Regions from separate parts of the Dietzia sp. ANT_WB102 genome, predicted to be linked through region 2. Evidence: riboswitches for the same ligand, from Rfam matches in the RefSeq annotation. Region 2 holds a riboswitch; the other holds the start of a gene.
The links. A riboswitch is a leader RNA that binds a small molecule or an ion and turns the genes downstream of it on or off. The one in region 2 is predicted to bind thiamine pyrophosphate.
Positions count from the first base shown of each region.

Region 1: another riboswitch for thiamine pyrophosphate. It lies ahead of thiC (phosphomethylpyrimidine synthase ThiC); the one in region 2 lies ahead of FQ137_RS03000 (3-oxoacyl-ACP reductase).

Region 1 is NZ_VOBA01000001.1:1,219,634-1,231,013, reverse strand. It holds gene FQ137_RS05620 (Na+/H+ antiporter subunit D) at 1-1,234, shown strand, start outside; gene FQ137_RS05615 (Na+/H+ antiporter subunit E) at 1,236-1,874, shown strand; gene FQ137_RS05610 (monovalent cation/H+ antiporter complex subunit F) at 1,871-2,164, shown strand; gene FQ137_RS05605 (monovalent cation/H(+) antiporter subunit G) at 2,161-2,529, shown strand; gene FQ137_RS05600 (hypothetical protein) at 2,636-2,977, opposite strand; gene FQ137_RS05595 (LytR C-terminal domain-containing protein) at 3,067-3,837, opposite strand; gene FQ137_RS05590 (DUF3263 domain-containing protein) at 3,853-4,185, opposite strand; gene FQ137_RS05585 (peptide deformylase) at 4,398-5,057, shown strand; gene FQ137_RS05580 (GNAT family N-acetyltransferase) at 5,050-6,123, shown strand; gene FQ137_RS05570 (exodeoxyribonuclease III) at 6,246-7,046, shown strand; gene ppk2 (polyphosphate kinase 2) at 7,050-7,943, shown strand; gene FQ137_RS05560 (CoA-binding protein) at 8,052-8,468, shown strand; gene FQ137_RS05555 (CD225/dispanin family protein) at 8,487-9,029, opposite strand; gene FQ137_RS05550 (GNAT family N-acetyltransferase) at 9,166-9,462, opposite strand; TPP riboswitch at 9,538-9,653, shown strand; gene thiC (phosphomethylpyrimidine synthase ThiC) at 9,649-11,352, shown strand.
Region 2 is NZ_VOBA01000001.1:657,201-668,580, forward strand. It holds gene FQ137_RS02990 (class I adenylate-forming enzyme family protein) at 1-1,036, shown strand, start outside; gene FQ137_RS02995 (LLM class flavin-dependent oxidoreductase) at 1,072-2,352, opposite strand; gene FQ137_RS03000 (3-oxoacyl-ACP reductase) at 2,360-3,124, opposite strand; TPP riboswitch at 3,207-3,304, opposite strand; gene FQ137_RS03005 (BCCT family transporter) at 3,437-5,455, shown strand; gene FQ137_RS03010 (hypothetical protein) at 5,648-6,343, opposite strand; gene FQ137_RS03015 (alpha/beta hydrolase) at 6,739-7,677, opposite strand; gene FQ137_RS03020 (IclR family transcriptional regulator) at 7,748-8,473, opposite strand; gene FQ137_RS03025 (class II aldolase/adducin family protein) at 8,614-9,372, shown strand; gene FQ137_RS03030 (NAD(P)-dependent oxidoreductase) at 9,369-10,340, shown strand; gene FQ137_RS03035 (acyl-CoA dehydrogenase family protein) at 10,416-11,380, shown strand, end outside.

The sequences.
Region 1 (11,380 bases), 560 kb from region 2:
CGCGGCGTTCATCGCCGGCGACCTGTTCAACCTCTTCGTTGGGTTCGAGATCCTGCTGGCCGCCTCCTACGTTCTGCTGACGTTGGGGGCCAGCCAGGAACGCGTCCGCGCGGGTGTGTCGTACACCGTCGTGTCGATGGTGTCCTCCACCGTCTTTCTCCTCGGCATCGCGCTGACCTACTCCGCCACCGGGACCCTCAACCTGGCGCAACTCGCCACCCGCATGGCCGAGGTCCCGGACGGTGTGAGGAACACCATCTTCGCGGTGTTCCTCGTCGCGTTCGGTATCAAAGCCGCCGTGTTCCCGCTCTCCACCTGGCTGCCGGACTCCTACCCGACCGCGCCCGCCCCGGTCACCGCCGTGTTCGCTGGCCTGCTCACCAAGGTCGGCGTGTACGCGATCATCCGCTTCCACACCCTGGTGTTCCCCGGCGGCAGCATGGACGGGGTCCTCCTGGTGGCCGGCCTGCTCACCATGGTCGTCGGCATCCTCGGCGCGATCGCCCAGTCGGACATCAAACGAATACTGTCGTTCACGCTGGTCAGTCACATCGGCTACATGATCTTCGGCATCGCCCTGTCCACCGAGGCCGGGCTGAGCGCCGCGATCTACTACGTCGGTCACCACATCATCGTCCAGACCACGCTGTTCCTCGTCGTGGGCCTGATCGAACGGCAGGCGGGTTCGTCCTCCCTCCGCCGCTTGGGGTCACTCGGCGTCGTCAGCCCGGTGCTGGCCGTCACGTTCCTCGTCCCGGCGCTCAACCTGGGTGGCATCCCGCCGTTCTCCGGTTTCGTCGGCAAACTCGCTGTGATCCAGGCGGGGGCCGAGGTCGGCGGCGCACTCATGTGGGTTCTCGTCGCGGGCGCCATGGTCACGAGCCTGCTCACTCTCTACGTGATGACGCGCGTGTGGTCCAAGGCGTTCTGGCGCCCCCGCGCCGACGCCCCCGAGGGTGCGATTGCCCTGGCCAAGCCGCTCGCACTGCTGCCGTCCGACGAGTACGTCGAGTTCGACGAACGCGACGAGGTCGGCCGGATGCCGTGGACCATGCTCGCCCCCACCTGGGCGCTCATCGCCGTCTCACTGCTCATGACCATCTTCGCGGGCCCACTCCTCGAGGTCACCGACGGCGCCGCCGCGAGCCTGATGGGGCGCAGTGAGTACCTTGAGACCGTCCCCGCCGATGCGTCGCCCGGCCGTGTCGTCGACTCCGTGACGGGGGTGCGCTGACATGGCCAGGAAGATCAAGATGGAGCCCCGGGTATTCGGCGCCCGACTGAGCATGACCCTGTGGCTGGCCGCGGCATGGGTCCTGTTGTGGGGCAACACCGATATCGGGACCATCGCCGCCGGACTGCTGGTGGCGACCTTCGTCATGGTGGTGCTCCCCCTCCCCCGAGTTCCCGTGGAGGGGCTGCTGCGCCCGGTGTCCACGGTGTGGTTGGTGCTTGTGGTGGCCTACTATCTCGTCCGCTCATCGATCGCCGTTGCCTGGCTGTCGGTCCGCCCAACCGCCCCGCCCCGTTCCGCGGTGCTACGCGCACCGATGCGGCTGAAGTCCGACTTCACCCTCGCCTTGGCCGTCAATACCCTGAACCTCCTGCCGGGCGGCATCGTCGTCCGCGTCGATCCCGTCGCCCGATACGTGTACATCCACGTGCTGGACGCCGGCAGCGACAAGGCCGTGGAACAGTTCCGACACCAGACCGCGCACGTCGAGAAGATCTACAAGCGGGCATTCGAACGCGACGAGGACTGGCGGCCGAGCCCAGAGCACTACTGGGCCCCCGCCGACAGCGGCCCGACGGCCGAAGGCACGAACGGGCCCACGGAGTCCGGCGCCACCTCAGAACAGGAGGTCCCCCGGTGACCATCTCACTCATCCTGTGGACCCTGGCGATCATCGCACTGACGGCGGCGCTGGCCCTCACCATGATCCGACTCGTCGCCGGACCCAACACCCTCGACCGCCTGATCTCGCTCGATACGCTGGTCGCGGTCGCCCAGGGCGGCCTCGGCGTCTACATCGCCTGGACCAGGGACACCACACCGGTGGCCGCGCTCGTCGCGCTCGCCCTCGTCGCGTTCCTCGGATCGGTGTCCGTGGCCCGCTTCCGCGTCGGCGACAACGTCGGATCCCCCGAGGAGACACTCTCATGACTGACAACCTGGTGGAGATCGTCTCCGCGCTGTTCGTCCTCGCCGGGGCACTGCTCACTCTGGCCAGCGCCATCGGCCTCGTCCGATTCCGCGACACCCTGAGCCGCATGCACCCGGCGGCCAAGCCGCAGGTCCTCGGGCTCGTGCTGATCCTGTTCGGTGCCGGGGTCCGGATTTACCCGGACATTGACCTCGGAATGCTCGTGCTGGCAGCCATGGTCGCCGTGAGCACCGCGCCCGTGATCGCCAACCGGATGGGCAACCTCGCCTACCGGGAGAGCGTCGAGGACGGCACCATCACTCACGAGGCCCCGGTGCTGGAGAAATTCACCGCTAAAGACATCGACAACCACCGGAGTTCCTGACCGGAACGGCCGCCCAACGCCACGAGCGTCCCGCACGCGCCCGTTTCGGGGCGATGTGTGCGGGACGCTCGTCTCGACGTTAAGTGCGGCGCTGGGCGCCGAAAGGTCAGGGGGCGGGCTGCGCGGGGGCGATTCCGCCTTGCTGCGCGGGGCTCGGGGCGCCGACGCCAGCGCCGGCGGGGGCCTGGCCGCTACCCTCTGCGCCGCCTTCCGCGCCGGGCATGCCGGTCTCGGTGGCGTCGCCCTCGGCGCTGTCAGCCGGGGTGGTCTCCTGCGGAGCCGGGATCGAGCTGGTCGGCCTGGCGTCCTCGGTGTAGCTGGGCAGCGTGTACGGCGCGTCGGCCTCGGCCGGCTGCTCGTTGGGCGGGCTGCACGCGGCCACGGCGAACGCGAGGGCGAGGGCGGGAGCCGCGACCAGGAGGCGGCGGGCGGTCTGACGCGGGGCCATGGGGGCTCCTTCGATCTCGGGAAGCTGCAAGTCGCTAGTGAGCGCGCATCCCGCGGACGGGATGCTCGGGCTCATCATATCCTCAGACGTCAGCGGTTGAGATCCTGGGTGACGATCACGATCACCCCTGGGGCCTCTCCCGCGAGATCCGCTGGTCGCGGCTGGGCGGTGATGCCCAACTGCGCGGCGATCGCCTGGGCGGCCTGCTGCTCACCGGGGCCGGGGCCGTAGAACGCGGTCGACTCGGGGACGACGCCACGGTTAGACGGCATGTTTGCGACGTCTCCGACCGCGAAGCCGTTCTCACGCAGCGCCTCGCCTGTGCGGGCGGCCAGGCCGGTGACGGTGCTGTTGTTGAAGATCTGCACGGGGACGGTCGTCACGTCCGGCACCGCGCCTGCAGGAGCCTCGCCCGCGGGCCGATCCTGTCCGGGTGCTGCGGGATCCCCCGGCGGCGGGGCCGGCGCGTCGGCCCCACCGGGCGCGACGTCCGCGCCATTCGCGCCGGCCTCACCGTTTCCGGCACTCGGGTCTCCCGCACCGTCGGCACCAGCCGCGCCGGATTCGCCGTCGGCGCCCTGCTGGGCCTGCCCGTTCTGCTCGACCTGGGAGGTGGCCTCGGCGGCGGTGGGGCCGGCATCGTCGTCGCTCCCGAACAGCTGGACCAGCCCGACTCCGACCGCCACCACCACGGCGGCGAGCAGCACCATCGCAATGGCGCGGTACGGGGGACCACTCGGCTCGTCGACGGCCGGGCCATCACCCGGGGCGTACCGGTCGTCGGCGCCGTGCGGGCTGCCGAACTCGGCATCGCCGGGCTGCGGGCTGTCGGGCTGCGGGGTGTCGGACTGGGAGCTCACGCGGCCGAGTCTAGGTCAGTCGAGCCGCATTCCCAGGTTGCGCGCCGCGCGTGCCTTCTGTCGGCTCGAGCGCATACGGCGCAGACGCTTGACGAGGAGGGGGTCCGCGGCCAGGGCCTCGGGGCGGTCGATGAGGTCGTTGAGGATCTGGAAGTAGCGGGTGCCCGACATGTCGAACTGCTGCCGGATCGCTTCTTCCTTGGAGCCAGCGAACTTCCACCACTGCCGCTCGAACTCGAGCATCGCCCGGTCGCGGTCGGACAGGACGGGGTCAGCAGCGTTCAGTTCGCTCAGATCCTGCCCGCGTTTGACGTGCACCTCGTGTGCTGCGGCGGCCGATCGACTCATGTGCGCGCCTCCTGGGATACCGGTGTACGGGGGGGTGGTGTACGCCAGTGGTGTGCCGGCGTGAAGTGTGGGCGTGCTGTGCTTGCCTGTGCTGGCCTGTGCTGGCCTGTGCTGGCAGATCACAGCTGGCAGATCACACCGTTGTCATTCTCCCGTAGTGAACCACACACCTCCGACACGCTGCCATGCCCGGCGCTCTAGAATCGACCACCATGGCCGTCCGTCCCATCGTCATCCTCGGCGATCCTGCGCTCCACGCGCCCACCGAGCCCGTCACCGAGTCCCCCGAGGAGCTCACCGAGCTGGTGCAGGACCTCTACGACACGATGGACGCCGCCAACGGGGTGGGGCTGGCCGCCAACCAGATCGGTGTGCGCAAGCGACTGTTCGTCTACGACTGCCCCGACCTCGATACCGAGGACGGTGAGGGCGTCACCCGCGACGAGGTTAACGCTCGCGGCTGGCTCAACCGACGCGGCTGCATCATTAACCCGGTGCTGGAAACGTCCGAGATCCCGGAGACGATGCCGGACCCGGAGGACGATCTCGAGGGCTGCCTGTCCGTCCCCGGCGTGAACTTTCCGCGAGGTCGCGCGTGGTGGGCGCGGGTGACTGGCACCGACGAGCACGGCAAGCCCGTGTCGGTGGAGGGCTTTGGACTGTTCGCCCGCTGCCTGCAGCACGAGGTGGGCCACCTCGACGGCTTCGTCTACACCGATCACCTCATCGGGCGGAACCGCAAGGCCGCCAAGCGTCACATCCGCGATGCCGGCTGGGGCGTACCGGGCCTGAGCTGGGACCCGGCCACCGAGCCGGACCCGTTCGCCGACGAGGAGGACGACGACGACGAGGTCGTCACCGACCATGGCTGAGCCGGACCGGGGCCTGTCGAAGCGGTCCCGGTGGAACGCCGGCCGCCAGGTCGCGGTGGGCGATCGCGTGGTGGTGCGTCGGCATCTGGAGGCAGGCCAGACCTCACACCTGTACACGGATGTCATCGGCCACGTGGTCGAGCTCGAGCCGGAACTGGTCGTCTCTCGCGAGTCCGGTGAGCAGGTGCGGATCCCCGACGCGACCATCGCGGTACTCAAGGTGATCCCGCCGCGGCCGGTGCGGGCTCGCGACATCCGGGCGCACGAGTACGCCGGCGCGCTGGCGTGGCCCGGCACGGAGTACTCCCTGGTCGACGGATGGTTCTGCCGTGCGGGTGACGACTGGTCGTACCGCGGCAACTCGGCCGTGCCCGTCCTGCCGTGGGCCAGTTGTGCGGAGCTCGACGGGGTGCGCGACTGGTACGCCGCCCGCGGGTTGCCACTGCGGTTGGTGGACGTGGACCGGCTGGTCCGGTCCGACCAGATGATGCTCAACGGTGCGCACGTGGATCCCGGGCGGATCCGGGCTGACCGTGAACTACTGCTCTGCACCGTCGACAGCCACGACCTGCTCGAGGTGGTCGACGCCGCGTTCCCCGCCGACAGCCGCCCGGCGGTCACGCTAGCGGAACGCCCCGACGACGACTGGCTGGCGCTTTACCACGCCACCGCTGGCCTGGACCCCGAGCGCGTCCGGCCTGCCATGCTCGCCACGGCCGGGCTCGTCAGCACCGGACCCGACGCCGGCGAACCCGGCCCCGGCGGCCACGCCGTGTTCGCCAGGCTCGAGGAAGGCGGGGAGTTGGCCGCGATCGCCCGGGGCGCCGTCACCGCCGGACCCGACGGCGCCGCGAGAATCGCGGTCTCCTGCGTCGAGACCGCGGACGGCCACCGCCGTCGCGGACTTGCCGAGGTGGTCACCGGCTCGCTCGTCGACTGGGGAGTGAGCCTCGGGGCGCAGGAATGTCACCTGCACGTGTTCGCGAACAACTCCGCCGGGCGTGGACTGTGGGCCAAGCTCGGGCTGGAACCGCACCATTCGCTGCGCCACGTCGTCGTCGACTAGTCGTCGACCCCCGGCCCCGGTCGGAGTCTCCCACCCCGCCCAGGCACCGTTCGCTCCGCGGCCTCGTCCGGCACCGCCTACTCCGGTGACACCGCCGCACGGCGGGCAATAGACTCTGTCCCATGCGCCTGGCCACCTGGAATGTGAACTCGATCCGTGCCCGAAAAGACCGCGTGCTCGCCTGGCTCGAACGCTCCGACGTCGACGTCCTGGCGATGCAGGAGACCAAGTGCAAGGACGAACAGTTCCCGGAGGAGTCGTTCCGCGACCTCGGCTATGAGGTCGCCCATTTCGGGCTGAGCCAGTGGAACGGCGTCGCCGTGGCCTCCCGGGTGGGCCTCGAGGACGTGCGCCGGGGATTTGACGGGATGCCTGGTTTCCACAAAGACCCCGAGGCCTCGCAGGCCCCGGAGGCCCGCGCCATCTCGGCGGTCTGCGACGGCGTCCGCGTGTACAGCCTCTACGTGCCGAACGGTCGCGAGCTGGACGACCCCCACTACACGTACAAGTTGGAGTGGCTGGCCCGCCTGCGCGACCACGCGGTGGCCGAACTGGCCGCGGATTCCGACGCCCAGATCGCGTTGGTGGGCGACTGGAACGTTGCGCCGCTCGACGAGGACGTGTGGGACATGGAGGTCTTCGACGGCAAGACCCACGTCTCCGATCCCGAGCGGCTGGCGTTCGCCGCGTTCGACGGGGCCGGGTTCCGCGAGGTCACCCGCGACCACACTCCCGGGCCCGGCGTCTACACCTACTGGGACTACACGCAGTTGCGCTTCCCCAAGAAGCAGGGCATGCGCATCGATTTCCAGTTGCACTCCCCTGCACTAGCCACCCGGGTCACCGGGGCGTTCATCGACCGCGAGGAACGCAAGGGTAAGGGCGCGTCGGACCACGCGCCGGTCGTCGTGGACCTCGACTGAGCCATGTCCACATTCCAACTGCGCCACTACATCGACCGGCTGCGCGCCGAGGGGTTCACGGTCCGCGACGACCACGGTGAGGACCCGGACCTCATCGACATCCACGGCAACGCCGTCGACACGTGGCGGGAGAACTACCCGTACGACAATCGGATGGACCGCAACCAGTACGAGGTCGAGAAATATCTGCTGCAAATCGAGTTGTTGAAGTTCCAGAACTGGCAGGCCGAGACCGGGCATCGTCAGGTGATCGTGTTCGAGGGTCGCGACGCCGCCGGCAAGGGCGGGACGATCAAGCGGTTCACCGAATACATCAACGTCCGTCAGGCTCGGGTCGTCGCGCTGATCAAGCCGACCGAGACCGAGATGTACCAATGGTATTTCCAACGCTACGTAGCTCACCTGCCCAGTCGCGGTGAGCTCGTCCTGTTCGACCGATCGTGGTACAACCGCGCCGGTGTCGAGCGGGTGATGGGCTTCTGCACCGATTCCCAGTACGAGACGTTCATGGAGCAGGCGCCCATGTTCGAGAAGATGCTCGTCGATTCCGGGATCGGGTTGACCAAACTGTGGTTCTCCGTCACCCGCGAGGAGCAGAAGACGCGGTTCGCGATCCGCCAACTGGACCCGGTGCGGCGGTGGAAGCTGTCCTCGATGGACCTGCAGTCCCTCGACAAGTGGGAGGAATACACCCACGCCAAAGAGGCGATGTTCCGCCGCACGGACACCGAGTGGGCGCCCTGGATCACCATCAAATCCAACGATAAGAAGCGTGCCCGCATCAACGCGATGCGCCATTTCCTCAACCAGTTCGACTACCCGGAGAAGGACCCGCAGGTGGTGTTTGACCCGGACCCGAAGATCGTCCAGCGCGGCAAGGACGCCGCCGGGGACTAGCGGAGGGAGCGCCAGTGAGCGAAGCGATGTCCCCGCGCACGCCACCGCCGGGGACTAGCGGAGGGGATGGTGGGGAATGTCTGGGCGAGATCGGGCATTGCACTGTGTATGAGCCATACCAATGACCCGGCCGTCGTCACGCGTCTGCTTTCGGAGAAGGGTCGATGGGCCGTCGCCGGCCTGTCGAACAACACCGAGCGCACCGCGTACCGGATCGCCGCCTATGTCCGCGACCTCGGACACGAGATCGTTCCGGTCCACCCGAAGGCCGAGACGGTGCACGGTCAGCAAGGGTACCCCGATCTCGCGTCCGTTCCCGGCGAGATCGATGTGGTCGACGTGTTCGTCAACTCGCAGCTCGCGGGCGGCGTGGTCTACGATGCGATCGCCAAGGGTGCCAAGGCGGTGTGGCTGCAGTTGGGCGTGATCGACGAGGCTGCGGCGCAGCGGGCGAAAGATGCCGGGCTGGACGTGGTGATGGACGCGTGCCCCGCGATCGAGGCACCGCGCCTGGGCTTGGCCTAGTCGCGGGCCAGCCTGGGCTTAAAAGCCGCTCGAGGCCAGCCCCACCATCGCGAAGATGAAGATGAAGTACAGGACGATGAGCACCGCCACGATGGCCACTGAGATTATGCCGAGCTTTTTGGCCGTGGCGCTCGCGGCCTCCGCCTCGGCGTGGCGCCCGGCGGCCCATAGCGGATAGACCTCCAGGGCGCGGGTCATCGCGACGAACGACAGTGGCCAGAAGAACAGGATTGACGCGACCGCCCAGCCGACGTTCGACGGTGGGCCGGGGTTAGCGACCGAGGCGGCCCCGTACCCGCCCGCACCCGTGTAGGACGGGGTCTGCGCCCCGTAGCCTGGGGCTTGGGCGCTGAAGTCGGTCTGCCCGTACGAACCCTGGCCGTACACGCTCTGTTCGTGGGCCCCCTGTTCGTAGGTTCCCTGACTGTATGGGTTCTGCCCGGTTGAGCCGTTGCCGAATGGGCCTTGGCCATACGGGCTCCGCGTCGGGTCGTCAACGCCGGAGTAATCGCCGCCGGTGTAGTCATCGCCGGCGCTGTGGCCTTGCGGCGGGTACGTCATGGAAGTCCTCTGGATCGCTGGTCGTCTGGGGTCAGGTTAGGTCGGCTCCCCCACCGGCTGGCACCGGCCACCGGCTCAGGCGACTGTCGCCTGCAGCGGTGGTCACTCTGAGGCGGTGGTCACTCTGAGGCGGTGGTCACTCCGAAGCGACGAGGAGTTGGTACTCCGGGAATCGGACGAGGAAGCGCCGCACATAGCTGCACACCGGCCGGATCTTGAGCCCGTCGAGTCGAAGTCGTGTGAGCACCAAGCTGACCAGCAGACGAGCGATCCCCTGTTGGCCGAACCGCTCCTCGATCACGGTATGGAGGAGGATGTAGACCTCGCCGTCCTTCTCGTAACCGACCAAGCCCATAAAGGTCTCGCCGTCCCACAACTCGAACCGGTCTCTATCGGTGTTGTGGACCAGAACCAACGACGTGTCAGCGGACATCAGAACCCCTTCTGCAGAGTGTGTTCCACTGGCGATGCTACTCGTCGGGGTACGCTGCCCCCTGCACAATTCAATACTCATCCACACGGGAGTCCGCTTCGGAGCGCGGGCTGAGAGGACGACCAGCCGGGTCGTCGACCGTCGAACCTGTCCGGATCATGCCGGCGTAGGGAGATTGACACCACCATGGGCAGAGCTATATTCGCAGACGGCCAGGGCACCACCCCGTCAGGCGCCGTGACCTGCGGCCCCATCCATGCGAGCCGCAAGACCTACCTCGAAGTCCCCTCGGCGGGCAGCACACTTCGCGTGCCAGCCCGGCGGATCTCTCTGACGGACGGTACGGACTTCGACGTCTACGACACCTCCGGCCCCTACACGGAGTACCCCTCCGCCGACCACTGCCACGATCTCGCTTCCGGCCTGCCACCCACGCGGCAGGACTGGACCCACCCCGACCCCGCCGCTGCGTCGGTGGAGATCCCCACGCGCGTCCGGACCCAGCTGGCCTGGGCTCGCGCGGGTCATATCACGCCGGAAATGCGGTTCATTGCCGCCCGCGAGGGGGTCGGAGTCGAGCTGGTGCGGTCGGAGGTCGCCGCGGGTCGAGCGGTCATCCCGGCCAACCACCGCCACCCGGAGAGTGAGCCGATGATCATCGGCAAACGCTTCCTCACCAAGATCAACGCCAATATCGGGAACTCAGCGGTCACCAGTTCGATCGCCGAGGAGGTCGAGAAGATGGTGTGGGCTACCCGTTGGGGCGCCGACACCATCATGGATCTGTCCACCGGCAGGGACATTCACGAGACCCGCGAGTGGATCCTGCGCAACTCGCCCGTCCCCGTCGGCACGGTGCCGATCTACCAGGCACTCGAGAAAGTGGACGGAGATCCCACCAGGTTGAGCTGGGAGCTGTACCGCGACACCGTGATCGAGCAGTGCGAACAGGGCGTGGACTACATGACGGTCCACGCGGGGGTGCTCCTGCGGTACGTGCCCCTTGCGGCCAAGCGAGTGACCGGGATCGTCTCGCGCGGCGGCTCGATCATGGCCGCCTGGTGCCTGGCGCACCACCGCGAGTCGTTCCTCTACACCCACTTCGAGGAACTGTGCGAGATCTTCGCACGCTACGACGTGACGTTCTCCCTCGGCGACGGACTGCGACCCGGATCTATCGCCGATGCCAACGATGAAGCGCAGTTCGCAGAGCTGCGCACTCTGGGCGAACTCACGACGACCGCCAAGCGGCACGGCGTCCAGGTGATGATCGAGGGGCCGGGGCACGTCCCCCTGCACATGATCGTCGAGAACGTCCGTCTGGAGGAAGAGTGGTGCGAGGAGGCCCCGTTCTACACTCTCGGCCCTCTCGCGACCGACATCGCTCCAGGCTACGACCACATCACGTCGGCGATCGGTGCGGCACGGATCGCGGAGGCGGGTACCGCGATGCTCTGCTACGTCACTCCTAAGGAGCACCTCGGCCTGCCGAACCGGGACGACGTCAAGACCGGCGTGATTACCTACAAGATCGCCGCGCATTCCGCAGACCTGGCCAAGGGGCACCCTCGCGCCCAGAGCCGAGACGACGCACTGAGCACCGCGCGGTTCGAGTTCCGCTGGCGGGACCAGTTCGCCCTGGCCCTCGATCCGGACACCGCCATGGCGTTCCATGATGCGACGCTGCCCGCCGAACCGGCGAAGACCGCGCACTTCTGCTCCATGTGCGGCCCCAAGTTCTGCTCGATGCGGATCTCGCAGGACATCCGCGATTACGCCGCCGAGCACGGGATGGAGACAGTCGAGGCGATCGAGGCCGGCCTGGCCGAGAAGTCTGCGGAGTTCACCGCGGGCGGGGGTCGCGTCTACCTGCCGATCAGCGAGGACTGAGGAGACCGGGCCGCGCGCCACACCCCTG
Region 2 (11,380 bases):
GACCCACTCACACCGCAACGTGATCGCTGCGGCGGACTACTTTGGCGTCAACGACGCCGCGAGCGCGGAGATGGGAATCCCCCGACCCGAGCAGCGCCGCGTGCTTCTCATCGCCCCTCTGTTCCACATGATGTCGCTGCACAACCTCGTGGTCCCACGCCTGGTTTTCGGCGACGCGGTGATCGTCTACCCCGGAAAGTTCGACATCGACCGGGCGCTGCGCCTGATCGAGGCGGAGCGGGTGACCCAGTGGGGCATGGTCCCGACGATGGCGACCCGGCTGGTCGGGCATGGCGACCTGTCGTCCTACGATCTCTCGTCGCTGACGGCGATCTCCCTGGGGACGGCGCCGTCCTCGCCGGGCCTGAAGGCCGCCCTGCGGGAGATGCTCCCGGTTGCGGCCGCCTCCCTGGGCACCACCTACGGACTCACGGAGTCGAGTTCTGCCGCGACTATCGCCTCCGCTGCGGACCTGGAGCGCTACGAGGACTCCGTCGGCACCCCGGTCGTGACGATGCAGGTGGAAATCCGTGACCGTGACGGTGTCCCTGTTCCCGATGGGGTGGAGGGTGAGATTCATCTGCGTGGGCCCCTGGTGATGCTGGGCTACTGGAACGACCCCGAGGCGACTGCGAAAGCCCTCGACGCGGAGGGGTGGCTGCGCACGGGGGATATCGGCGTGATGATCGACGGGCACCTGCGTATCCGCAGTCGCCGCTCCGATCTCATCATCCGGGCTGGGGAGAATGTCTATCCGGCTGAGGTCGAGGCAGTGCTGTTGGAGCATCCGGACGTGCGCGACTGTGCCGTCGTGGGTGCCCCACACGAGGACCTGGGGCAAGAGGTCGCGGCGGTGGTGGTGACCGCAGGTGACATCAGCGAAAGCGACCTCGACGATTTCATGCGGGAGCGCATCGCTCGCTACAAAGTGCCGAGCCGCTGGGTGCTGACCCAGGATGACCTACCGCGCAACGCCACCGGGAAGGTGGTGCGGCACCGGCTCGGTGAGTTCATCGAGCCGGGAGCGAAAAGCTAGGCAGGGGACGCGGGCAGGGCCGTCACAACCGGCCGTCATCGACCCCCGAGCAACTCCCGCAACGATCTCGCGCCCTCGTAGGACCGCCGGAACAGTCCGCGCTCCTGCAGTACCGGGACCACGTGCTCGACGAACTCTTCCAAACCGTGGGGATACATCGGTGGCATGAGGTTGAATCCGTCGGCCGCTCCGGACCGGTGCCAGCGTTCGATCTTGTCGGCGATCGACTCGGGTGTGCCGATCATGGTGCAGTGCCCGCCGCCGGCGGCAAGCGTGCCGAGGAGTTCGCGCACGGTAGGCGCGTCCTTCTGGATGATGCGCAGGATGGTCTCGTACCGCCCCTGCGGGCCCGTGAACTCGGACAGTGGTGGCAGCGTGGGCACGGGGGCGTCGAGTTCCCAGTCGGAGCAGTCCTGTTCGACGAACATCGACAACTGAGCCAACGACTGCTCGACCGGAAGCAGCGCGTCGAGTTCGGCCTTCTTCCGTTTCGCCTCCTCCATCGTCGAGCCCACATAGGTGACGAGCCCCGGCATGATGACGATCGCGTCACCGTCCCGACCCGCCGCCCGCGCGCGCTGCCGGAGATCGGAGGCGTAAGACTTCGCCGACTCCGCGTCGTAGGCCACCGCATAGATGCCCTCTGCGCGGCGGGCTGCCAGGTCACGCCCCTGTTCGGAAGATCCGGCCTGGAACAGGACGGGCCGCCCCTGCGGGGAACGGGGCACGGTCAGCGGCCCGTCGACGAGAAAGTGCTCGCCGTGGTGGTGGATCGGCCGCACCTTGTCGGGATCGGCCCACAGTCCGGCGCGATCGAACACGAGGGCGTCGGCATCCCAGGAGTCCCACAGGGCGAGGGCCGCGCCGACGAACTCGTCGGCCCGCGCGTACCGCTCCGCGTGCGCGGGCATTGCCTCGAGTCCGTGGTTGCGGGCCTCGGCGTCGAACATCGAGGTCACCACGTTCCATCCGACGCGGCCGCCGCTGATGTGGTCGAGCGAGGCGAGCATGCGGGCGGCGTGGAAGGGCGTGTAAAAGGTCGTCGACACGGTGGTGACGAGCCCGACGTGATCGGTCGCGCGCGCCATGGCGGCCAGCGCGGTGAGGGGCTCGAGGAACCACCACGAGCCGCCAGCCGGGTCGAGCACGGAATGGCCGTCGGCGAAGAACACCGCGTCGAGGCAGCCGCGCTCGGCGGTGCGGGCGAGCTCCTCGTAGTAGGTGATGTCGCCGAGCCGTTCGACCGGGGAATCGGGATGACGCCACGCGGCGGTGTGGTGGCCGCAGCCGAAAAGGAACGCGTTGAGGTGCAGCATCGCAGGCTCAGCCCTTGACCAGTCCGCCGTCGACGATGAGGTTCTGCCCCGTCACCGCCCGGGACCAGGGGGAGGCGAAGAACAAGAGGGCGTCGGCCAGCTCGGCCGGCTCGGTCACCCGACGCAGCGGGGTGCCGGAGGCGATGAGATCAAAAACCTCTTCGGGCGTGGCGGAACTCGCGTCCGTGGTGCGCAGGAGTCCTCCGGAGACCATGTTGACCGTGATGTTGTCCGGGCCCAGGTCGGTGGCGAGGGTGCGGGTGAGTGACAGTGCGGCCGCTTTCGCCGCGGTGTAGTCGTGGTACGGGACGACGGGGTGCTGGAACAGGTTGGTGCCGATGGTGACGATGCGCCCGAAGCCGATCTCCCGCATACCGGACAGGGCAGCCTGGGTGGTGGACAGGGTCGCCTTCACGGCACCGCGCAACTGGGTGTCGAAGTGCTCCCACCGGATGGTTTCCGGCGTGGGCCGGGCATCGCCGTTGAACTCGAAGTCCACGAGCGCGTTGTTAATTACGGTGGTCACGGGCGCGCCGAAGTGCTCGCGCGCCGCGGTGAAGAGCCGCCGGACGTCGTCATCGTCAGTGACGTCAGCGCGGATCGCGACGGCGCGGTCCGCCCCGATCTCCGTGACCAGGTTGGAGGCAGCCTCCTCGCTGCGGCGGTAGTTGACGACGATCCGGGCGCCCTCTCGGGCGAACGCCCGGACAATTTCGGAGCCCAGCCCGCGTGCTCCCCCGGTAACCAGAACGATCTGCTCGTTGATACGCATGAGTCTCGCTTTCCGGTGGTACCGGCGAGGAGGAAGCGTTGACCGCTGGACCGGGTGCATTCCCGGCCAGCCGGCGCCTGACGGGGCGCCTGATCGACATTCCTTCGCTAGCACTACCTAGATCAGGTTCGACGGGTGTGTTCTCAGCCGCCCGGTCAGGCGGCACCCCGTGTCTGGCGTCGACTGTAGACGATCACCAGTGGGTACCGCTCTTGCACGTAGAGCCCTCCCGCGCGGTCGGCCTGGATACAGTCTGTGCAGGAGTAGAGTGACGCAGGTCCTACGCATGTCTTCGTGATTGAGGGTGTAGATGTGAGCGACGAATCGAAAAATCCCCGTACCGCGACGGACAGTGGTGGATCAGCACGTCCGCGGGGCAAGGTTCGTCGCGTCGTTGACGAGGTGATGACCCCCGGGCTGGTGCATCCCGCGTTGATCCCCGGAATCGGGGTCGACCGCACCGGTCGGGTGTTCTCCACCAATATCGCCGTGTTCGTCGTCGCCGGCCTGGCTGTCATCGGCGTCATCGCCTGGGCTCTCATCAGCCCGGACAGTGTCCCCACGGTAGGCGACGCCTCGCTGGCCTGGGTCACGGCCAACTTCGGGTGGATGTTCGGTGTCCTGGCGATCGTCTGCCTGCTGTTCATGCTGGTGGTCGGCTATGGAAAGACGGGCGGGGTGAGGCTGGGCGCGGATGACGAGTCTCCTGAGTTCACCACCGTGTCCTGGGTGGCCATGCTGTTCTCCGCAGGGATGGGAATCGGGCTGCTGTTCTACGGGCCGTACGAACCCCTCGTCTACTTCCTCGATCCCCCCGAGGGTTTCACAGCAGATCCGGCGTCGGTCGAGGCCATGCAATCCGCTCTCGCGCAGACCACACTCCACTGGGGACCGATCGCCTGGTCCTTTTACGCACTGGTGGGAGGGGCGATCGCCTACAGCGCGTACCGCAGGGGCCGCGCTCCGCTCATCTCCGCCATCTTCGAGCCGATCTTCGGCTCCAGGACACAAGGGCCGCTTGGCGCGACCATCGACATCTTCGCAATCCTCGTCACGCTCTTCGGTACCGCGATCTCGCTAGGTATCGGCGCGTTGCAGATCGCACGGGGTACCGAGATCGTCACCGGCTGGGGACCTCTGGGTAACGGATTCATCGTGGGAGCGATGGTGCTACTCACGGTGGCGTTCATTATCTCCGCGGTCTCCGGCATCAAGCGGGGGATTCGCGCACTGTCGAATATCAACATGATCATCGCGGGGTTTCTCGCCGTGTTCGTGCTGGTCACCGGGCCGACGATCTTCCTTTTGAACTTCATTCCGGCAGGTGCGATCGACTTCGTCCGCGAGCTGGGCACGATGCTCATGCGCAATCCCACGCAGAGCGAGGACGCCGCAGATTTCATGGGGGCGTGGACAACGTTCTACTGGGCCTGGTGGGTGTCCTGGACCCCGTTCGTCGGCATGTTCATCGCCAAGATCTCCCGCGGCCGGACGCTGCGAGAGTTCGTGACGGTGGTGATCATGGTCCCGTCAACGGTGTGCCTTGTGTGGTTCGGCATCCTCGGCGGCACATCCATGTGGATGAGCTCCAACGGCCAGGGCATGGACGGATCGCGACCGGCGGAAGCGATGCTGTTCGACATGCTCGACAATCTGCCCCTCGGGGCCATCACCTCGGTGGCAGCGCTGATCTCCATCCTCGTCTTTTTTGTCACCTCCGCCGACTCAGCGTCGATTGTCATGGGATCCATCACCCAGCGTGGCAAGCCCGACCCCTCCAGCTGGGTGACCGTCGTGTGGGGTGTCATGCTCGGCGGAACCGCGATCTCACTGCTGCTGGCCGGGGGCGAGGACGCACTGGGCGGACTGCAGTCGATCATGGTCGTCTCGGCACTGCCGTTCGCCTTTGTGGTGATCGGGATGATGTTCGCCTGGTACAAGGACCTATCCACCGATCCGTACATCATGCGTCGCAAGTACGGGCGCCTGGCGATCGCCGAGGGCGTGCGGCTGGGCATCGCCGAGCACGGGGACGACTTCGTATTCGGATCGAGTGAGGTCGCAGCCAATAAGGGCGCGGGCGCGTGGTTCGACAGCACCGATCCGGAGCTGAGCCAGTGGTACGTGGACGCCGCGGGTGAGCTGCGCGCAGTGACTGCGGAGGATGTCCGGCGCACTCTTGATCCCGGTCGCATCCAGCCGAAGGGGCCCGACCGCCCGGAGCATCTCGCTTCCGGTGAGCGCGCGATGAGCGCGGCCAGCTCGCCCCTGCGGCTGCGGCTGCGCCGACTGCGCCGCGATCAGCAGGCCGAAGTCGAGTCCGACGACTGAGCGGGCGCTCACGTCGAGGATCTCGCCCAGTGTGTACTGAGTGCGCGAAGGCCGCCCCTGCGTGAGCATGACGACACGACGACGCCCCACCACCTCGATGGGTGGTGGGGCGTCGCTTCCGAGCAGCCGTGCGTGTAGGGATTCAGAGCCCTACGCCCTCGAGCTCCGCTTCAGTGGTGTGAGCGCGGAGTCTCAGACCGCGTCGTCCCCGGGACCGTCGTCGGTGTTGGACGAGCCGAGCACGCTGCCCAGCGAACCGGTGTCCTTCTTGTCGCCGGCATCCTCGCCCTCAGCGTTGTCGCCATCAGCGTTGGAGGAGCCGAGCGACCCGAATACGTTGCTCAGCGAGCCGGTCGAGTCGTCCTCAGCGTCGTATGCCGTGGCAAAGCTCGGATCGTTGGCGTTGCAGAGCGCGAGCGCGCCGGCGACGAACTCAGCTTCGAAAGGCTTTTCGAATGTGACATCCCACTCGACTTCGGCGCCGTCCGCGAGCTCGTCCGCGTACTGGAACGACTGGAGGGCGACGTCGTCACGCTCGTCGACGCTCTGCAGGAGAGTCCGGAGCTCGGCAAGGTCAGCGTCAGCAGCCTCATCCGCGAGCGTCTCGATGTTGCTCTTTTCGCCGAAGACGACCCAGCAGCTGGTCTTCTTGCCGGTGTTGTTGGTGAGAGTGCCCTTGCCTCCCGTTAGATCGGTGTCGGTGATCTCCAGCCCGACCTTGGACACAGGATCCTCGTTGGGGGCCTCGGTGTCCGGCGCGGAGGAACTGGGCATGAGCGAGCCCAGCGAGCCCGACGACTGTGCCTGGGCGATGCCAGCTCCACCGAGGACGGTGGCGGCGCCGAGGGCGGCGGTGGCGGCGAAGGTGGAGAAACGAGTGAAACGCATGCAGTGTTCCCTTTCGGTCGGGTGCCCCGGTCGGCGGACGCGCCGCAGACTGGTCTGGCCGGGTGGCCAAGGCGAGGCGCCAACGTAACAAGGGACTCCGGCAATGTGAACCGGGTAAGCATCAATCGCCGGATTTCGGGCAACGGTGGCGATGCTGGCCCTCCGGTCACGTTGAGCGACCCGACTCCGCAGACGGAGCATGAAGGCGAGCCCCGCATAGCCACCATTTCGCCTGTCCCACACCGGCCGTCGTGCTGCCCACAGCGAACGCCATGGCCGGGCTCGGGGCCAACGGGGCTGCTCCACCAAGAGCTCCGCTGTGAGTTGCGTCACATTACGATGGCGCCGTCGGATTCAGGAGTGGCGCAGAGGCGTGGGCGGTCGGCAGGCACCGATCAGGCGAGAAGCTCCTGTACATCGCCCCAGAGTTGAGTGCGGGCCTCCGCGGTCACCGCCAGCGAGGGGATCGTCATGAACCCGTGGAAGATGTCCTCGTATCGACGATGCGTGGTGGGCACACCCTCCCGGCGCAGGCGTTCCGCGTAGGCGGTGCCCTCGTCGTCGAGCGGATCGAGCGCAGCGGTGACGACGATCGCGGGCGGAAGGCCCGAGAGGGTGTCGGCCTGTGCGGGGGAGATGTAGTGCGGGGCGGCGGCCTCGCGGGCATTCGCCGGCGCGTACTGCTCCCAGTACCACTGCATCGCGGCGCGCGTGTTGAAGTAGCCCTCGGCGAACTCCCGGTAGGAGTCCGTCTCGAAGTCGTCCGCGATGACCGGGTACAGGAGGACCTGCCCTGCGATCTCCGGTCCGTTCCGGTCGCGGGACATCAATGCCGTGACCGCGGCCAGGTTGCCGCCGGCGCTGTCCCCGGCGACGACGAGTCGGCCCGTATCCACACCCAGCTCGGCTGCGTTGGCGGACGCCCACTCCAGCGCCGCGTACACATCCTCCGCGGCGGCGGGGGCGGGGTGCTCGGGCGCCAACCGGTAGTCGACCGAGATGACCACCGCACCGACGGCGTTGGAGATGGCACGGCAGAACTCGTCGTGGGTGTCGAGGTCGCAGAAGACAAAGCCTCCGCCGTGGGCGAATACGACGGCAGGCAGCGGGCCGGCGGTGTCGGGCTCGAGGGGGTGGTAGATCCGCAGGGGGAGCGGGCCGCCTGGTCCGTCGATCTCGAGGTCCTCCACGCTGGCCATCGGTTCCGGTTCCGCCGCGACCTGCTTGCGGGCGAGCACCGCCGCCCGGGCCTCGGCGCCCGTCATCTGCTCGACCCGCGGAAACCCGTCGTTGAGGACGCCGAGCAGGGTCTTCACCTCATCTGGCAGTGGCATGATGTCTCCGTTTCATGGTTCGGGACGGTGACGACCGTCCGGGGTGCGGCATCTCGTGGCGGCACGACGGTCACCCGTGCGGGGACAATCGACGGATCGCGTCGACGAGCACGTCGCCGAATTCACCACATTTCTCCGTGGGGAGGCGTGTCGCAGGAGAGCTGATCACCAGGGCCCCCACCGGCGACCCCGACGGATCGAGGATCGCGGCGCCGACGCTGTTGGATCCCTCCAGCACTGCACCGGCGCTCGCGGCCCACCCGCGGGCGCGGATCTCTTCGAACTCCGCCGCGGGCAGCAGATTCTCGGGCGCACTGCTCCACGCGGCCCGTTCCTCGGGGGTCAGATAGGACATGATCGCCCTGCCCGCCGCACTCCGCTCCGGGGGGTGGATCTGGCCGATGGGTAGTGCGGTTCGGACCACCTGCGTGCTCTCCGCGACATCCGCTACGACGATCGTGGTGCCGTCCAACAGGGCGAGGTGGACTGTCTCCCCGGTTGCGTCACGCAGCGGCCCGAGCAACTCGCGAGCCCTGGCCTGTACCGACGAGGACTGCCGGGCACGACTCAGCATGACGATGGGCTTCGTCGCCAGCTCCCATTGGGGCGTCGCGGTGGCCGCGCGCTGGATCCACCCGGCCTCATGGAGGGTGGCCAGGGTTCGCTGGAGCGCGCTCTTGTCGTCTCCAGTCGCCGAACACAACGCCGTGAGGCCGATGGGCTGGTGTTCGGCGATCGCTTCGAGCGCCTGGAGGCCGCGGTGCAGGCTCCGAACCGTCTTGACTGTGATGTGAATCTCTCCTAGCCTGAAGCAAAGTGATACTCCGTATCGCTAGACGATAACACCGCTTCAGTTCATCGGCACCCCTTCTCGTTCGACCGGTTCCCGCCGGATCGCAGCCGGTGGCGACCCGACCGAACCGACTAGGAGCTGTCATGGCATTCACCCCGACCAAGGACCAGCTGATCCCGGATCTCTCGCCCCGCGAGGAGATCGTGCTTCTCGCCCGGGCGCTGTGGAAGGGCGGGTACCGCGACAACCTGGCAGGGCACATCACCTACAACTGCGGCGACGGCACGCTCCTCTGCAACCCCTGGTACCTGACCTGGGAGGAGTTCAACCCCGAAGACGTCCTCCGGATCGATCTCGAGGGCAACCTCCTCGAAGGCGACTGGCCTGTACCGCTGGGCATCCCACTGCACCTCGCCCTGCACAAGGCCCGCCCCAACGTCACCTATGCGCTGCACAACCACTCCGAATACGGAACGGTCTGGGCGGACATCAAGGAGGTGCCGCCGATGCACGACCAGAGCTCAAGCCTGGGTGGCGGCGGTGACCTGGTCCTCGTCGACGAGTACGACGGCGGCGTCGACCAGATGGATGCCGCGGAGTCCGCCATCGCGTCCTTCGGTGACGCGGAGGTCGCGATCCTCGGTGGACACGGTGTGTTCGTGACCGGGAACTCGGCCCCGGCGGTGTACCTGCGTGCCGCCTCGCTGGAGACACGGTGCAAGAACGCGTGGATGACCCGCGTCGCGAACGGACCGGAGAAGACCTCCCTGCCGGACTGGTGGGTCGATCAGATGACCCGCAGCGACGGCAGCGGGTACACCGGGTTCTGGGAGTCCGCCGTCCGCGCGGCCCTGCGCGCCGAGCCGGAGCTGCTAAACAAGATTGCCTCGGTGGCCAAGTGACCGATGGTGCGGCCCTGATCGGGCGAGCAAACGACGCGGGCGGCATGCAGGACGCGTCTGCCAGCCGGCGGCCCGTCGTCGTGCTCGTCCCAGACGCCCGGGGACTCGAGGCCTTCGACGGTGTCACAAACGTTGAGCCCCTGGTCTGGGACCTCTCGGGCGACCCTCCGGCCGGCGCCGATCGCGCGCAGGTCCTCGTCACCCAGGTCATGGACCCGCCGACCGTCCTGCCCCGACTCGAGGCGCTACCGCAGCTGCGGGTGATCCAACTGTTCAGTGCGGGAACCGACGCCTGGGCCGGGTTCGCCCCCGAGGGCGTCGAAATCTCGGGCGCCGACGACATCCACGGCGGGACGGTCGCGGAGTGGGTGGTCGCGACCCTGCTCGCCCACCTCCGCGACCTGTACGGCTACCGGGAAAAGCAGCGCGCACACCAATGGGAGCGGCGGTGGACCGGGACGCTCGCCGGCAAGCACGTACTGGTGCTCGGGGCCGGTGACATCGGTCGAAACGTCGCCCGCCGGCTCGAACCCTTCGACGCTGTGGTCACAACCGCAGCGCGCACCGCACGAGCAGACGTCCTGGACCTCGCCTCGGCCCGCGACCGCCTCGGCGACTACGACGTGGTGGTGCTCGCCCTCCCCCTCACGGACGACACCGAACACCTCGTCGGGGCGGACTTCCTCGCCGCCATGAAGGACGGGGCCGTGCTCGTCAACGCCGGGCGTGGCCCGTTGGTCGACACCGATGCACTGCTTGCCGAACTCACCGCCGGTCGACTGACCGCGCTTCTGGACGTCACCGATCCGGAGCCGCTGCCTGTCGGCCACCCACTGTGGGACGCGCCCGGGGCGGTCATCACGCCGCACAGTGCCGCGATCACCGACGACACCCTCGACCGCTGCTGGCGGGCGATCGTCCGCAAGGTCGGCGCGTTCGCCCAACCCCCGGAGTCGGCGACGCCCTGAGCATCCCCGAGCGGGTCGGCCCCACCGGCGGACCCCTCCACCAGACACAGACACCCTGATCAAAGGCGACCTGACATGGACTTCCAACTGAATGCAGACCAGAAGCGCTGGCTGGAAGAGGTGCGTGACTTCCTGCGGGAAAACGTCACCCCAGAGCTTCGGGCCGAGATGGCCGAACACGACATCGAGTTCCTCGGGGGCGAGGTCACCAAGTTCCGAAAGAAGATCGGTGAAAAGGGCTGGTTCGGTCTCAACTGGCCAGTCGAGTTCGGCGGGCTCGGACTGGGCGCCGTCTACCAGCACCTGCTGGTCAGCGAGTTCGAGTACTGGGGGGTCCCGGGACCGGACCTCACCGTGACCTCGGTCGCGCCGATGATCATGCGTCACGGCACCGAGCAGAACAGGCAGGAATTCCTGCCCCCGATCGCGCGCGGCGAGATGACCTGCGCCGTCGGTTACTCGGAGCCGGATGCCGGAACCGACCTGGCGAGCCTGCGGACCACGGCCGTTCTCGACGGGGACGAGTGGGTGATCAACGGCTCCAAGATCTGGAACAGCATGGCGCAGCGCGTGACCCACGAATGGCTGTGCGTGCGCACCGACAAGGACGCGCCCAAGCACAAGGGCATCTCGGTGATCATCGTCCCGATCGATGCGCCGGGCGTCACCATCCGGCCCATCATGGCGTGGTCGGACTACCGCACCAACGAGACCTTCTTCGACAACGTCAGGGTGCCGGCGACCAACCTCATCGGCGAGGTCAACCAGGGCTGGCGCTACATCACGGGCGCTCTCGACCTCGAGCGCGGCGCACTGACCAACGTCGGCGACCTGCGACGCTCGGTCGACGAGCTCCTCGAGCTGGCCAAGGACGAGCGACCCGACGGCCGACGACCGATCGACGACCCGACGCTGCGTCGCAAGATCGCCCAGCTCGACGCGGACGTGGAGGCGGCCCGACTCATGGGTTTCGAGGCCTCGTCCCTGCTCGAGGACGGCACCATCCCGTCCGTGCTCGTCGCCGCCGAGAAGATCTTCTC